Regions from separate parts of the Streptosporangium sp. NPDC050284 genome, predicted to be linked through region 2. Evidence: predicted binding sites of a transcription regulator. Region 2 holds the regulator's gene; the other holds the start of a gene.
What was found. Region 2 encodes LexA, which represses DNA repair genes until DNA is damaged. Its sites were predicted from a motif close to TCGAACANNTGTTCGA; they were not measured.
Positions count from the first base shown of each region.

Region 1: the regulator LexA is predicted to act here: its motif matches at 1,310-1,325, upstream of ruvC (crossover junction endodeoxyribonuclease RuvC).

Region 1 covers NZ_JBITIZ010000017.1:43,269-50,576, reverse strand. Annotated here, with positions in the region: gene ACIBH4_RS32300 (cation:proton antiporter) at 1-1,207, shown strand, start outside; gene ruvC (crossover junction endodeoxyribonuclease RuvC) at 1,358-1,945, shown strand; gene ruvA (Holliday junction branch migration protein RuvA) at 1,942-2,562, shown strand; gene ruvB (Holliday junction branch migration DNA helicase RuvB) at 2,609-3,667, shown strand; gene yajC (preprotein translocase subunit YajC) at 3,894-4,259, shown strand; gene secD (protein translocase subunit SecD) at 4,344-6,107, shown strand; gene secF (protein translocase subunit SecF) at 6,107-7,165, shown strand.
Region 2 covers NZ_JBITIZ010000020.1:17,659-24,966, forward strand. Annotated here, with positions in the region: gene ACIBH4_RS33840 (hypothetical protein) at 1-491, opposite strand, end outside; gene leuS (leucine--tRNA ligase) at 1,045-3,513, shown strand; gene lexA (transcriptional repressor LexA) at 4,002-4,712, opposite strand; gene ACIBH4_RS33855 (LysM peptidoglycan-binding domain-containing protein) at 5,552-5,827, shown strand; gene nrdR (transcriptional regulator NrdR) at 6,312-6,773, shown strand; gene ACIBH4_RS33865 (vitamin B12-dependent ribonucleotide reductase) at 6,858-7,308, shown strand, end outside.

The sequences.
Region 1 (7,308 bases), on a different contig from region 2:
TCTCAACCGCCGCCCCTTCTCGCTGCCCCTCGCCTGCCTGCTGGTCGGCCTGGTCCTCTACGCCCTGCCCCTGGAACTGCCCGATCCCGATCCGGTGGTCCACCGGACACTGGTCGAGCACGTCACCGAGATCTGCGTGCTGGTCTCGCTCATGGGCGCGGGGCTGGCCATCAACCGTCCCTTCGGGCGGCGCGGCTGGTCCTCGACCTGGCGCCTGCTCGGGTGGACGCTCCCGCTCACCGTCCTCGCCGTGGCCGCCGCCGCGTACGGCCTGCTCGGCTGGCCCCTCGCGGCGGCGTTGCTGCTGGGCGCGGTCCTCGCGCCGACCGACCCGGTGCTCGCCTCCGACGTGCAGGTCGGCGAGCCCGTCGACTCGGAGAAGGCCGACGACGAGGTCCGCTTCGCCCTCACCTCCGAGGCGGGCCTCAACGACGGCCTGGCCTTCCCTCTGGTGTACGCCGCCATCGCGCTGGCCGTCAGCGGGGGGACCGACTGGATCGGCGAGTGGGCGCTGGTGGACCTGCTCTACCGGTGCGTCGCGGGCGTGGTGTGCGGCCTGCTGATCGGCAAAGGGCTGGGGCGGCTGTTCTTCCGTACCGAGAAGCCCGACCTGCGGCTGGCCGAGCACCGCGACGGCTTCGTGGCGCTGGCCGCGACGTTCCTGGCCTACGGCCTCACCGAGCTGGTGCACGGGTACGGCTTCATCGCGGTGTTCGTGACCGCCTGCGCCATCAGGGCGGCCGAGCGCAGCCACGGCTACAACGGGGTGCTGCACGGCTTCATAGAGCAGATCGAGCGGCTGTTCACCGCCTGGCTGCTCCTGCTGCTCGGAGGCTTCGTCGCGGTGGGAGGCCTGTCCGCGCTCACCTGGCGGGGCGCCGCGGTCGGCCTGTTGCTGCTGCTCGTCATCCGGCCGCTGCTCGGGTGGCTCTCCATGCTGAGAGGCAGGGCGGGGCCGCGCGAGCGCGCCGTGGCGGCGTTCTTCGGTGTCCGCGGCATCGGCTCGTTGTTCTACCTCGCCTACGCCCTCGGCCAGGCCGACTTCGGCGTACCCGCCGAGGAGATCTGGGCCGTGGTCGCCTTCACCGCGGTGGCCTCCCTGGTGATCCACGGAATCTCGGCCTCGCCGGTGATGAACCGCCTGGACCTGCTGCGCGACAGGGCAGGGAACGACCGTGACGCCGAACCCGCCACCCAGCACCTGTGAGACGGATCCCCTGGAGCCGGTGAGCCGGCGCCCGCCGCTCCGCCTTCCGACGGGCCGTGGGAGAGCGGTGCGCGGGATGCTCTCACGCGGTAGAGTCTGCCACCGAACAGATGTTCGGCGAGCGGAGGCGTGTCGGTGCGATTGCCCGAGTTGCGGGTGATGGGGGTTGATCCGGGGCTCACCCGATGCGGGCTCGGCGCCGTCGAGGGGCGGCCCGGCGCACCGCTGAGCCTGATCAGAGTGGGGGTCGTCCGCACCCCCGCCGACGACGAGATCGGCGCCCGGCTGGTGGCGATCGAGGCGGGCATCGAGCAGTGGCTCGACGAGGTCCGGCCCGACGCGGTGGCCGTGGAGCGGGTCTTCGCCCAGCACAACCTCAGGACCGTGATGGGCACCGCCCAGGCCTCCGCCGTGGCGATCCTGTGCGCCTCCCGCAGGGGCCTGCCGGTCGCGCTGCACACGCCGTCCGAGGTCAAGGCCGCCATCACCGGCAGCGGCACGGCGGACAAGCGGCAGGTCGGCACGATGGTGACCCGCCTGCTGCGGCTGGACGCGATGCCCAAGCCCGCCGACGCCGCCGACGCGCTCGCCCTCGCGATCTGCCACGTGTGGCGGGGCGGGGCACAGAGCAGGCTGGCCGAGGCCGCCGCGAAGGCCGCCAGTGGTCCCGGCACGACCCCCGCCGCCTACTTCCGAGGTCGTGGCAGGGCCGGACACCCGAGAGGAACCGCGAAGTGATCGCCTCGGTGCGAGGACAGGTGACCGCGATCGCGCCCGACGGTGCGGTCGTCGAGGTCGGCGGGGTGGGAGTCCTCGTGCACTGCACGCCGGGCACCCTGGCGACGCTCAGGACGGGGGAGGAGACCAGGCTGGCCACCTCGCTGGTGGTCCGCGAGGAGTCGCTCACGCTGTTCGGCTTCGCCACCGAGGACGAGCGCGGCACCTTCGAGATGCTGCAGACGGCGAGCGGGGTCGGCCCCAAGGTCGCCCTCGCGATGCTGGCCGTGCACACTCCCAACGCGCTCCGGGTGGCCGTGGCCTCCGCCGACGTCAAGGCGCTGACCAGGGTTCCCGGGGTGGGGCCGAAGGGTGCCCAGCGGATCATCGTCGACCTCAAGAACAAGCTCGGCACTCCCGAGGAGGCCGTCAGCGCCGCACTCGACGGCAGGGCCGTCGCGCCCGCCTGGCGGGGGCAGGTCCACTCGGGGCTGGTCGGTCTGGGCTACTCGGCGCGAGACGCCGACGAGGCGGTCGCCACCGTCGAGCCCCAGGCCGACGCCGAGATGGCCGAGGGCCGCACCCCTCAGGTGGCGCCCCTGCTCAAGGCCGCCCTTCGCGCACTGAGCGTGCGATGAGGGGTGCGGGTGGTTCCGCCGTACGGCGGGACGAGGGAGGGGTGTCGTGAGTTCCGACCGTGATCTGGTGTCGCCGGACGCCGAGGGCGACGAGAGATATATCGAGGCGGCTCTGCGGCCCAAGCGGCTGGAGGAGTTCATCGGCCAGGCACGGGTGCGCGAGCAGCTGTCGCTGGTGTTGCAGAGCGCGTTGCGACGCAACAGGCCGCCGGATCACGTGCTGATGAGCGGCGGCCCCGGACTGGGCAAGACGACCCTCTCCATGATCATCGCGACCGAGCTCTCCGTACCCATCCGGATCACCTCCGGCCCCGCGCTGGAGCGGGCCGGCGACCTCGCGGCGATCCTGTCGACCCTCTCGGAGGGCGAGGTCCTTTTCATCGACGAGATCCATCGCATGGCGAGGCCCGCCGAGGAGATGCTCTACCTCGCGATGGAGGACTTCCGCGTCGACATCGTGGTGGGCAAGGGGCCGGGGGCGACCGCGATCCCACTGGAGATCGCCCCGTTCACCCTGGTCGGCGCCACCACCCGGGCCGGCATGCTCCCCGCGCCGCTGCGCGACCGCTTCGGTTTCGTCGCGCACATGGACTTCTACGGGGTCGCCGAGCTGGAGGAGGTGTTGCACCGCTCCTCGCGCCTGCTGGGCGTCGCGCTCCCCGGCGACGCCGCCCGCGAGATCGCCGGCCGTTCCCGGGGCACCCCCCGCATCGCCAACCGTCTGCTGCGCCGGGTCCGCGACTTCGCCGAGGTACGCGCCGAGGGTGTGGTCACCCGGGATGTCGCCTCCGCCGCGCTCAACCTCTACGAGGTCGACGCCGAAGGGCTCGACCGGCTCGACCGGGCGGTGCTCGGAGCACTGCTGCGCAAGTTCGGCGGCGGGCCGGTGGGGCTGTCGACGCTGGCGGTGGCCGTGGGGGAGGAGCCCGAGACGGTCGAGGTGGTCGCCGAGCCGTTCCTGGTGCGGCAGGGACTCCTCGCCCGCACCCCCCGCGGCCGGGTCGCGACCGCCGCGGCCTGGACCCACCTGGGTCTGGTTCCCCCGCCCGACGCCTTCGGTGCCTCGTTTCTCATCGATCTTGAGGATGATCCCGGGCAAATCTAACGTTGAGAGTCGGTAGGGAAGTCGTACGGGGTTGATCACAGAACGATGACAACTGTATCGAAATGGGAACTTCCCTGCGAGCCGAATCGTGACTTCGTTGCCGCGCTCTTAACAGCTCGCCTAAACTCCGAGCCTTGGCTGGCTGTGTAGGCTGACGTGCTGAGCGGCGTGGTCGTATGTGACGTCCGGTTTCCGCCGGTCAATCTTCAAGAAAAGGAGCGGCCCTGTGGGCGGCAACTATTCGAGCCTGATCATGATCGCTCTCATGGTCGTGGTGTTCTACTTCCTGCTTATCCGGCCGCAGCGCAAGCGGCAGCAGGAGCAGGTCAAAATGCAGAACAGTCTCACACCGGGCACCGGTGTCATGACCACGACGGGTCTCTTCGGGACCGTGGTGGCCATCGACAACGAGGACGTGATCCTGGAGATCGCCCCCGGTGTGGAGACTCGCTGGGTCAAGGCGGCGATCGGCCGTGTCCTGGTTCCCGTTGACGACGCGGAGGAGGAGAATGTCAAGGCTGCCGACCGCGATTTCGCGGAGACGGCGGAACAGCAGGGTGCAGACCACGACACGACGAGCAAGAAGCCGTGAGTAGCCTCACCTCCCACCCCCTATAACCGAAAGAACTGACGACCAGTGGCCCGACCGACTAGCGGCCAGAGCAGACCGGGGCGCATGCTCCTGGTGCTTCTGGCGATCATTCTCGCCATGGGCGGGACGATGCTCCTCAACAAGGCGTACACGCCGGAGTATGGCCTCGACCTCGCCGGCGGCACGACCGTGACGCTCCAGCCCATCACGCCGAACGGGGGCGCTCCCTCACAGGAGAGCCTCGACCTCGCCGTGAACATCATCCGTGAGCGGGTGAACGGCAGCGGCATCTCCGACGCCGAGGTCGCCAAATCCGGTGACAACATCGTCATCTCCGTTCCCGGAGCAGGCCAGGAGGAAGTCGTCAAGCTGGTCGGCACCACCGCGGAGCTGAGGTTCCGCCAAGTGCTGGCGATCGGGGCCGGGTCACCTCCGCCCCCGGGGCAGCTCTCCACCGAGGCGCCGACGCCGACGCCGTCTCCTTCGAGCACCGAATCCGGGCGTAAGGGGTCCAAGGAGCCCAAGCCCGCCGAGTCGGTGACTCCGAAGCCCGACGCGACCGCCGCGCCCGACACGGGCGCCTCTCCGGCCGGTCGCGCCCTGTCGTCGGCACTCACCAACCCGAGCCCCGGCGCCACCGCCGCGCCCTCCGCCGAGCCGAGCGGTGACAAGTCCGCCAAGCCGGACGCGAGTGCCGCGCCCGAGACCAGCGCCGTGCCGACGGCTCCGCCGACGGCGGCCGACGACCCGATGGCGGGCGTCGACCCCACCGGGATCGACCCGGAGGCGCTCAAACAGTTCCAGGCGCTCGACTGCGCCAAGGACGCGGGCCGCGGTGCCCAGGACGCGCCGGACAAGCAGTACGTGGGCTGCAGCCAGGACGGCGGCACCAAGTTCGTGCTGGAGAAGGCGGCCGTCACCGGCACCTCGATCGACACCGCGTCCTCCGGCGTCGACCAGACCACCGGTGAGTGGCTCGTCCAGCTCTCCTTCAAGGGCCAGGGCCCCGACCAGTGGTCGAAGGTCACCACCACCGCCTTCAACTCGCAGGCCCCCCGCAACCAGGTCGCCATGGTCCTCGACGGTGTGATCATCTCCGCGCCCGTCATCCAGGAGCCCATCACCGGCGGCCGGGCGCAGATCTCCGGCAGCTTCAACCAGGTGACGGCCGACGAGCTGGCCAACCAGCTCAAGTACGGCGCGCTGCCGCTGAAGTTCGAGAAGAGCTCCATCGAGGAGGTCTCCTCCACGCTGGGCGCCGACCAGCTGCGCGGCGGCCTCATCGCGGGCGCGATCGGCCTCCTGCTGGTCGTGATCTACTCGATGCTCTACTACCGGGGTCTGGGCGTCGTGTCGGTGCTGAGCCTCCTGGTGGCCACGATCCTGACCTACCAGTCCGTCGTGCTGCTCGGCGTCTTCGCGGGCTTCCGCCTCTCGCTGCCGCACGTCATCGGACTGATCGTCTCGATCGGTATCACCGCGGACTCGTTCATCGTCTACTTCGAACGCATCCGCGACGAGATGAAGGAGGGCCGGCGCTCGCTGCGTACGGCCATCGAGGTCGCCTGGGTTCGCGCCCGGCGGACGATCCTCATCGCCGACGCCGTCATGTTCATCGCCGCCGTGGTGCTCTACTTCCTGGCGGTCGGAGGCGTGGCCGGCTTCGCCTTCGCCATGGGCCTGACCACGCTCATCGACATCGCGGTGGTGTTCATGTTCACCAAGCCGTTCGTCGCGATGCTGGCCAAGCTGAAGTTCTTCGCCAAGGGGCACAAGCTCTCCGGGCTCGACGCCGAGCGCATGAGCGAGACCACCGTCGCACCCAAGACCGTTCCGCAGGAGGCCTGATGTCCGGCATCGCGCGCCGGCTGTACCGGGGCGAAATCGACGTCGACTTCGTCGGCCGCCAGAAGCTCTGGTACTCCCTTTCCGCAATCCTGCTGCTGGTCTCCATCGCCGGTCTGGTCGTCAACGGCCTCAACCTGGGCGTGGAGTTCAAGGGCGGGTCCGTCTTCTCCTTCAAGGCCCCGACCGCCAACATCGAGCAGGTGCGCGCCACGTTCACCGAGGCCGGTGCGCACCAGATCATCGCGCAGACGACCCAGAACGGCTGGCGGGTCACCACCGAGAGCCTCCCGGCCGACCAGGTCACCGCGGTGCAGAAGGCGGTGGCCACCGAGTTCAAGATGCCGGCGGACCAGGTCAACCTGCAGGTCATCGGCGCCTCGTGGGGCGGTCAGGTGGCCAACAAGGCCATCATCGGGCTGATCGTCTTCATGTTGGCGATCATCCTGTACCTGACGATGGCCTTCGAGTGGAAGATGGCGCTGGCCGCCGTCGTGGCGCTGCTGCACGACCTGGTGATCACCGCCGGTGTCTACGCCTGGTCCAACTTCGAGGTCACCCCGGCGACCCTGCTGGGCTTCCTCACGATCCTCGGATACTCGCTGTACGACGCCGTCGTCGTCTTCGACATGATCAAGGAGGTCACCGCCAAGCTCGGCACGAACTCCAAGCTGACCTACACCGAGGCCGCCAACAACGCGCTGAACCACACGCTGATCCGGTCGCTGAACACCACCCTGGTGGCGATCCTGCCGGTCGCGGCGATCCTCTTCATCGGCACCACGCTCTTCGGTGCCGGAACGTTGAAGGACCTGTCGCTGGCCCTGTTCGTCGGCATGCTCGTCGGCACCTACTCCTCGCTGTGCGTCGCGACACCGCTGCTGGTCACGCTCAAGGAGCGCGAGCCGCGCTACCAGGCGCTCGCCCGCAGGATCGCCTCCCGCGGGGGGAGTTCCGGGATCAAGACGGTGCGTCAGCCGGTCGCCGCCGGGGCCTCCAACGGCGCCGCCACGGTCGTCGGCGGAGCCGACTCCGCCGGCGGCAAGCGGAAGAAGAAGTAAGTACGGGCACGTCCGCGCCTCCGCTCCCCTCGCAGGGAGCGGAGGCGTTTTCCTTACCCTCCAGCCCCTTCGGCTCTTCCCGGACCTTGCGACACTCGCGGTCAGAGCCCTTCCGACACGACACCCTCCGGACACCGCCGGGC
Region 2 (7,308 bases):
CCCTGCGCCCAGCCGTCGTTGTTCTGCGGGGCTGACGCCTGTGCCCAGCCGTCAGCCTGAGGTGTGGTCGCCTGTGCCCAGCCGTCGTTGTTCTGCGGGGCCGACGCCTGCGCCCATCCGTCGTTGCGCGGGCTGAAGGCATCCGGCCAGCTGCTGACCTGAGGGGTGGTCGCCTGTGCCCAGCCGTCGTTCTGCGGGGCTGAGGCTTGCGCCCAGCTGTCTGCCTGCGGGCTCTGCGGGCGACCGTCGCTCTGGGGCGGGGTGTTCTGGGACCGGCCGCCGCCGGGGATGTCGGCCTGAGGGGTGGAGGCGCGCTGTCCTCCGCCGGGTGAGGTCTGCCAGGAGGAGCCGTTGCCGCTTTGTTGTTCATCTTGCGGGAGGGGCAGCCGGGGTCCGGTGCCAAGCGAATCGTTCGACCACGAGGGCGACGGCTCGGCAGCCTCCGGCCATGCCGAAGGCAGGTGGGACTGGCTGGACTGCTCCGAGGCCATGCTTTCCTTACCTCCCGCGCGGGTGCCCGAATTAGGCGTATTGGGCATGGTCTCACGTGAGACGGGGGGGTTCGCAGGGAAACTGGAGAACGCTCCCCTGAACTGGAGTCCGGTGGGATCGGTCGGTGGATCCTGCATGGGCAGGCCGACCTCCATCGGATCCGGGCCCTGCCCCGGCTCTGCTGAATGTGCCACGGTTAGAAGAGTAAACGCGAGAGACATACGAGGTCACAACAGGCGTATAGCCATCGGGTCTCGTTGCCCCGGGGAGAACGGGAGCCTCCATTCTGCTGACCTGGCCGGATCCTGTCTCCTGTTTGCCGTGATCGGCCCTGTTTTCGCTGGCCACGAATACGCCTTGCGGGCTGCGATAGTCTTGCCCTATGCGTGCCGCGACCCTGCTTATCGGGCCGCATCGGCCTTCCCGTCCCTGAGCGCCCTGCCGATGCGGCTGCCCTCCGCGTGAGCGGGGGGTTTTTGCATTGGGCCGGACGGGTCAGACCATCCACGCAGGCATACCCCGAGGAAGATCGACGTGAGCGAGCGAGCCGACATGCAGAGCGACGAGCAGCACTATGACCCGCAGGCCCTGCAGGTCAAGTGGCAGCGCAGGTGGGAGGAACTGGATCCCTTCCGGGCCTCCGACGACCCCGCCGACCCGCGCGAGCGGCGCTACATGCTCGACATGTTCTCCTATCCCTCGGGCGACCTGCACATGGGGCACGCCGAGGTGTTCGCCCTGGGCGACGTCATCTCCCGCTACTGGGTCCAGCGCGGCTACAACGTGCTGCACCCCGTCGGCTGGGACTCCTTCGGCCTGCCCGCCGAGAACGCCGCGATCAAGCACAACGCGCACCCGGCGGAGTGGACCTACGCCAACATCGAGACCCAGGCCAACTCCTACAGGCGCTACGCGATCTCCTTCGACTGGTCCCGCCGTCTGCACACCAGCGACACCTCGTACTACAAATGGACCCAGTGGCTCTTCAACCGCTTCTTCGAGCGTGGTCTGGCCTACCGCAAGGGCGGCCTGGTCAACTGGTGCCCGAACGACCAGACCGTGCTCGCCAACGAGCAGGTCAAGGACGGCAGGTGCGAACGCTGTGGCGCCGAGATCGTCCGTCGCGAGCTGACCCAGTGGTATTTCAAGATCACTGATTACGCCGACCGGCTGCTGGACGACATGTCCCTGCTGGAAGGCGGCTGGTCCGAGCGTGTGCTGACGATGCAGCGCAACTGGATCGGCCGCTCCGAGGGTGCCGACGTCGACTTCGTGATCGAGGGCCGGGACGAGCCGGTCACCGTCTACACCACCCGTCCCGACACCCTGTACGGCGCCACCTTCTTCGTGGTCGCCCCGGACGCGCCGCTGGCCGAGGAGATCGTCACCGACGACCGGCGCGAGGCATTCGAGGCATACCGGGGCGAGGTGTCCAAGCTGTCCGACATCGACCGGCTGTCCACCGAGAAGGAGAAGACCGGCGTCTTCCTGGGCCGGCACGCGATCAACCCGGTCAACGGTGAGCGCATGCCGGTCTGGGCGGCCGACTACGTGCTGTCCGACTACGGCCACGGCGCCATCATGGCCGTGCCCGCCCACGACCAGCGCGACCTGGACTTCGCCCGTACCTTCGACCTGCCGGTACGGGTGGTCGTGCACACCGGCCTGGCCGATCCCGGCGAGACCGGTGTCGCCACCACCGGTGACGGCGCGATGGTCAACTCCGGCCCGCTGGACGGCCTGGCCAAGGCCGAGGCGATCCGGAAGATCATCGAGGTGCTGAGCGAGCGGGGCACCGGTCACTTCACGGTCAACTTCCGGCTGCGTGACTGGTTGCTGTCCCGCCAGCGCTTCTGGGGCTGCCCGATCCCGATCATCCACTGCGCCGACTGCGGCGAGGTCCCCGTCCCCGACGACCAGCTGCCCGTCACGCTGCCCGACATGCGTGGCGAGGCCCTGGCGCCCAAGGGCATCTCTCCGCTCGCCTCGGCCGAAGACTGGGTCAACGTCTCCTGCCCCAAGTGCGGCGGCCCGGCGAAGCGCGACACCGACACGATGGACACCTTCGTCGACTCCTCGTGGTACTTCCTGCGCTACGTCGACCCGGCCTACGACGAGGGGCCGTTCGACGTCGAGCGCGTGCGCAGGTGGGGTCCGATCGACCAGTACATCGGCGGCGTCGAGCACGCCGTGCTGCACCTGCTGTACGCCAGGTTCTTCACCAAGGTCCTGCACGACATGGGAATGATCGACTTCGTCGAGCCCTTCACCCGCCTGCTGAACCAGGGGCAGGTCATCAACCAGGGCAAGGCGATGTCCAAGTCGCTGGGCAACGGCGTCGACCTGGGCCAGCAGATCGACGCCCACGGTGTCGACGCGGTCAGGCTGACCGTCGTCTTCGCCGGACCGCCCGAGGACGACATCGACTGGTCCGACGTCTCCCCGGCGGCCTCGCAGAAGTTCCTCGCCCGCGCGTTCCGCGTCATGGCCGAAGCCGGCGCGGCCTCCGCGCCCGGCGTCGACGTCACCGCGGGAGACCTGAACCTGCGCAAGGTCGTCCACCACACCATCGACGAGGTCACCAAGCTGGTCGAGTCCCACCGCTTCAACGTCGCGGTGGCCCGCATGATGGAGCTGACGAGCGCAGCACGCAAGGCCATCGACTCCGGCCCCGGTGCCGCCGACCCGGCGGTCAGGGAGGCCGCCGAGACCCTAGCGGTCATGCTGTCCCTGGTCGCGCCGTACGCGGCGGAGGAGGGCTGGGAGCGGCTGGGACACGCCGCCTCGGTCGCCACCGCGGGCTGGCCGGTGGCCGACCCGGCGCTGCTGGTCCAGGAGTCGGTCACCTGCGTCGTCCAGGTCGCGGGCAAGGTGCGCGACCGGCTGGAGGTCTCCCCGGAGATCTCCGAGGCGGACCTGGAGTCGCTGGCCCTGCGGTCGGAGAAGGTTCAGCCCTTCCTCTCCGGCACGCCGCGCAAGGTGATCGTCCGCGCACCCAAGCTGGTCAACATCGTGCCGTAGTCGTCCCGCGTGCTCTCGGGCCGCTGACGACGGACGGCTGAGTGACTGTCATGGCCGCGGCCGTCCCGCGTGCTCACGGGGTCGCTACGAACTCGGGGTGCCTTTGCGAGGGCATCCCGGGGGGCGCGCGTCAGCTCGGCCGGTGTGTCCCCGTGACCACTTCAGGGGAGAATCCGCACCGCTTCAAGCGGCGGGCCTCCATCTCGGCCTCGCCGGGTGGGTTCCCGTGCCCGCCGACGAGAGAGCTTCCCGGGGATGTCCCATCACCTGAGAACGCCGGATGGGGCTCGACATATGATGTCGAGCCCCATCCGGCATGTCGTTCTATGGCGTGTCGCACAGAAAGCTGGAGGCGCGTGATGCTGAGCTCGCGTGGCCACGGTGTGGCTCGGTCCGGACCCGCGTGCCGTGCGACGTTCTCGAGCGGCGATGCCTCCACGGGCCGGAGCCTGTGGAGAGCGCTGAGGAGCCTGCGTGGGACGCTCGCGTCAGAGCTTGCGGAGGACCGCGACGACCTTGCCGAGCACGGTGGCCTCGTCGCCGGGGATCGGGTCGTAGTTGGGGTTGTGCGGGACCAGCCAGACGTGGCCGTCTCTGCGCTTGAAGGTCTTGACCGTGGCTTCGCCGTCGATCATCGCGGCGACCACGTCGCCGTTGTCGGCGACCGGCTGCTGGCGCACGACCACCCAGTCACCGTTGGCGATGGCGGCCTCGATCATCGAGTCGCCGGTCACCTGGAGGAGGAAGAGCGTGCCCTCACCGACAAGCTGCCTGGGCAGGGCGAAGACGTCTTCGATGCTCTCCTCGGCGAGGATGGGGCCACCGGCGGCGATCTGACCGACGAGGGGCACATAGGCGGCGGTCGGACGGCTGACCGGAGTCTCGTCCTCACCGGAGTCGGGATCAACCCACAGCACGGGCTCGCCGGGAAGGCGTACCTCCAAGGCACGGGGGCGGTGCGGATCACGCCGCAGGTAGCCCTTGCGCTGCAAAGCCGTCAACTGGTGCGACACGCTGGAGGTGCTGGTGAGCTGCACCGCTTCGCCGATCTCCCGCATGGACGGCGGATAGCCGCGCTGCTGCACGGAATCACGGATCACCTCAAGGATCTTCCGCTGCCTGGGGGTGAGGCCAAGGGAGTCACGCCTTCGCACCGCCAGATCGCTGGCGGCCGAACCGTTCTCGTTGTGCTGGCTCATACGAACTCCTCGCCTCCCGGTCTGTATTTAACACGTCGCACACAGCGACCATACCTCGGCCGAAGATCATACTCAAACAATTGTTCGAATGTCCTCGAAATCGGCGACGCCGTGGTGTACAACATCGTACGGGAGTTCGATCGACATCGTGTTCGATTCACCGATCTTTCTTCGACATGTGTTCGGCCAGGTCGAGGGGATGGGGGGCCACCGTGAAACCGACCGCGACGACACCACGATCCAGGATCGCGCCGAGGTCCCGGGCGGCGCAGCGATCACCGGGGGCGCCGCACCTGCGGCTCGTGCCGCCCCCGAGGCCGGAGCCCGGTTCCGCGCCGGAGTCCGGGCGGAGGTCCGAGGCGAAGCAGGGGTGGGAGGCCGCCTGGGACTCGGTGCCGGGGGCGCGCCTCGGCCGCGAGCCGGGGCGAAGGTCCGGCAGGGAGCCCGAGCGGGCCTTCGAGCGTGAGCCCGGGCGGGGATCCGGCCGTGAGGCGGCGCGAGGGTCCGGCCGTGAGGCGAGGCGGGAATCCGGGCGAAAGCGGGGGCGTGCCTCGCGTGAGCCTGAGCGAAAGCCCGGCGGGGCCTCCGGGCGTGAGCCTGGGCGGAGTCCTGGCCGCGAGGCGAGGCGGTCGCTCGGGCGTGAGCGGGGGTGGAGCCCCGGCCGTGAGCGAGGACGGTGGTCCGGGCGTGATCCGGAGCGGGGAGCCGGACGCGGGGCCGGGCCGAGGAGGGCGCCGCGACCGGCGACGGCATCCTCGGTGGGCGCACGCCGGCCGGGTGCCGGCCGGAAGGGGGCGACCCGGCGGCCCCTTCGGCTCACCCGCCGTGGAAGGATCGTCGTGGTGGTGTTGCTCGCACTGTTCAGCCTGGCGGTGCTCTGGGTCGGCGGGCGCATCGACATGGTCGCGGCGGACGAGTGGGCGGGCCTTGAGGGGCTGCCGCGGATCACGGTGCACGCGGACGACACGCTGTGGGAGATCGCGGACGCGCTGACGAAGGAGGCGGACACCGGCTCGACGGTGCGTCGCATCATGGACCTCAACGGGCTGTCCGGCTCGGAGGTCCGGCCGGGGGCCCGGCTCTATCTCCCCGAGGGCCTCGTCTCCGTGAGATGAGGCCGGTCCGAGCTCCGGCGATCGGGCCGGGGCTCGTGCGACCGCTACGGCGCCCGGTCGAGCTCCGTCGGGACGGTCGGCGAGAGGGGTGGGCCTCGTTTCAGCGGGATGGGGTCGGTCGGCGGCGCGGATGGGGCGAGGGGTGTAGAGGGGGTGCGAGGGTCTCGTCTGACGGGTCGCCTGGGACGACTGTGAGGGAAGAGGCGCCCGGGGTGAGATGGGTCTTGCGCGGGTGGCGACACGCCGGGACGTGAGGGCTGATCAGCGACTTCGTGCCGCAAGGTCGTTTCAACTTGCGTTCATGGTCGAGCACTTCTACGGTTGGACCACAACATCTAGTGGCTGCATCGCAACACTTCACCACAGCTTGTGTTTCCATTACCGCATCTCGACTATTCAAGATGTGTGCGCGGGCGTCTGGCCGTGCGTGTCGTGGGTAGGTGAGGTGGGCCGGCCGCTTCGGTAGGTCAAGGAGGCGACACGCGTGCATTGTCCGTTCTGTCGCCATCTAGACACGCGAGTCATCGACAGCCGGGCCACCGAGGACGGCGGGGCGATCCGCCGCAGGCGCACGTGCTCGGAATGCGGGCGCAGGTTCACCACGCAGGAGACCGTTCTGCTCATGGTGAGCAAGCGCAGCGGTGTGACGGAGCCGTTTTTCAGGGACAAGGTGATCGCCGGGGTCCGGCGGGCGTGCCAGGGGCGGTCCGTCAGCGAGGATTCCCTGGCGCAGCTGGGCCAGCGGGTCGAGGAGAGCATCCGGGCCACCGGATGCGCCGAGATCGCGGCCCACGAGGTCGGGCTGGCCATCCTGGGCCCGCTCCGCGAACTGGACGAGGTGGCGTACCTGCGGTTCGCCTCCGTCTATCGCGGTTTCGAGACACTGGCCGACTTCGAGGCGGAGATCGAGCGGCTCCGGGCGGAGCGCTCCACCAAGCAGGACTGATACAGACCCCGGGCGTCGGGGGTGATGCGGCGCGTTGGTGTGGTCCGATTCGAGGGTTCCACGGAGCCCCAGAAGGGGGAAGTCATGACGGAGACCGCCGGTGCGGTGACACGTGGAGGCAAGAGGCCGCGTAAGGGCCTGAAGATGAAGCGCATCTTCACCACGCCAGGTGTGCATCCCTATGACGAGCTGGTCTGGGAGCGCCGCGACGTCGTCATGACCAACTGGCGCGACGGCTCGATCAACTTCGAGCAGCGCGGTGTCGAGTTCCCCCGGTCGTGGTCGGTCAACGCCGCCAACATCGTGACCACCAAGTACTTCCGCGGGGCGGTCGGCACCCCGCAGCGGGAGTGGAGCCTCAAGCAGCTGATCGACCGGGTGGTGGGCGTCTACACGCGTACGGCGGTCGAGCACGGTTACTTCGCCACCGACGAGGACGCCGAGATCTTCGACCACGAGCTCAAGCACGCCCTGGTCAACCAGGTCTTCAGCTTCAACTCGCCCGTCTGGTTCAACGTCGGCACCGCGTCGCCGC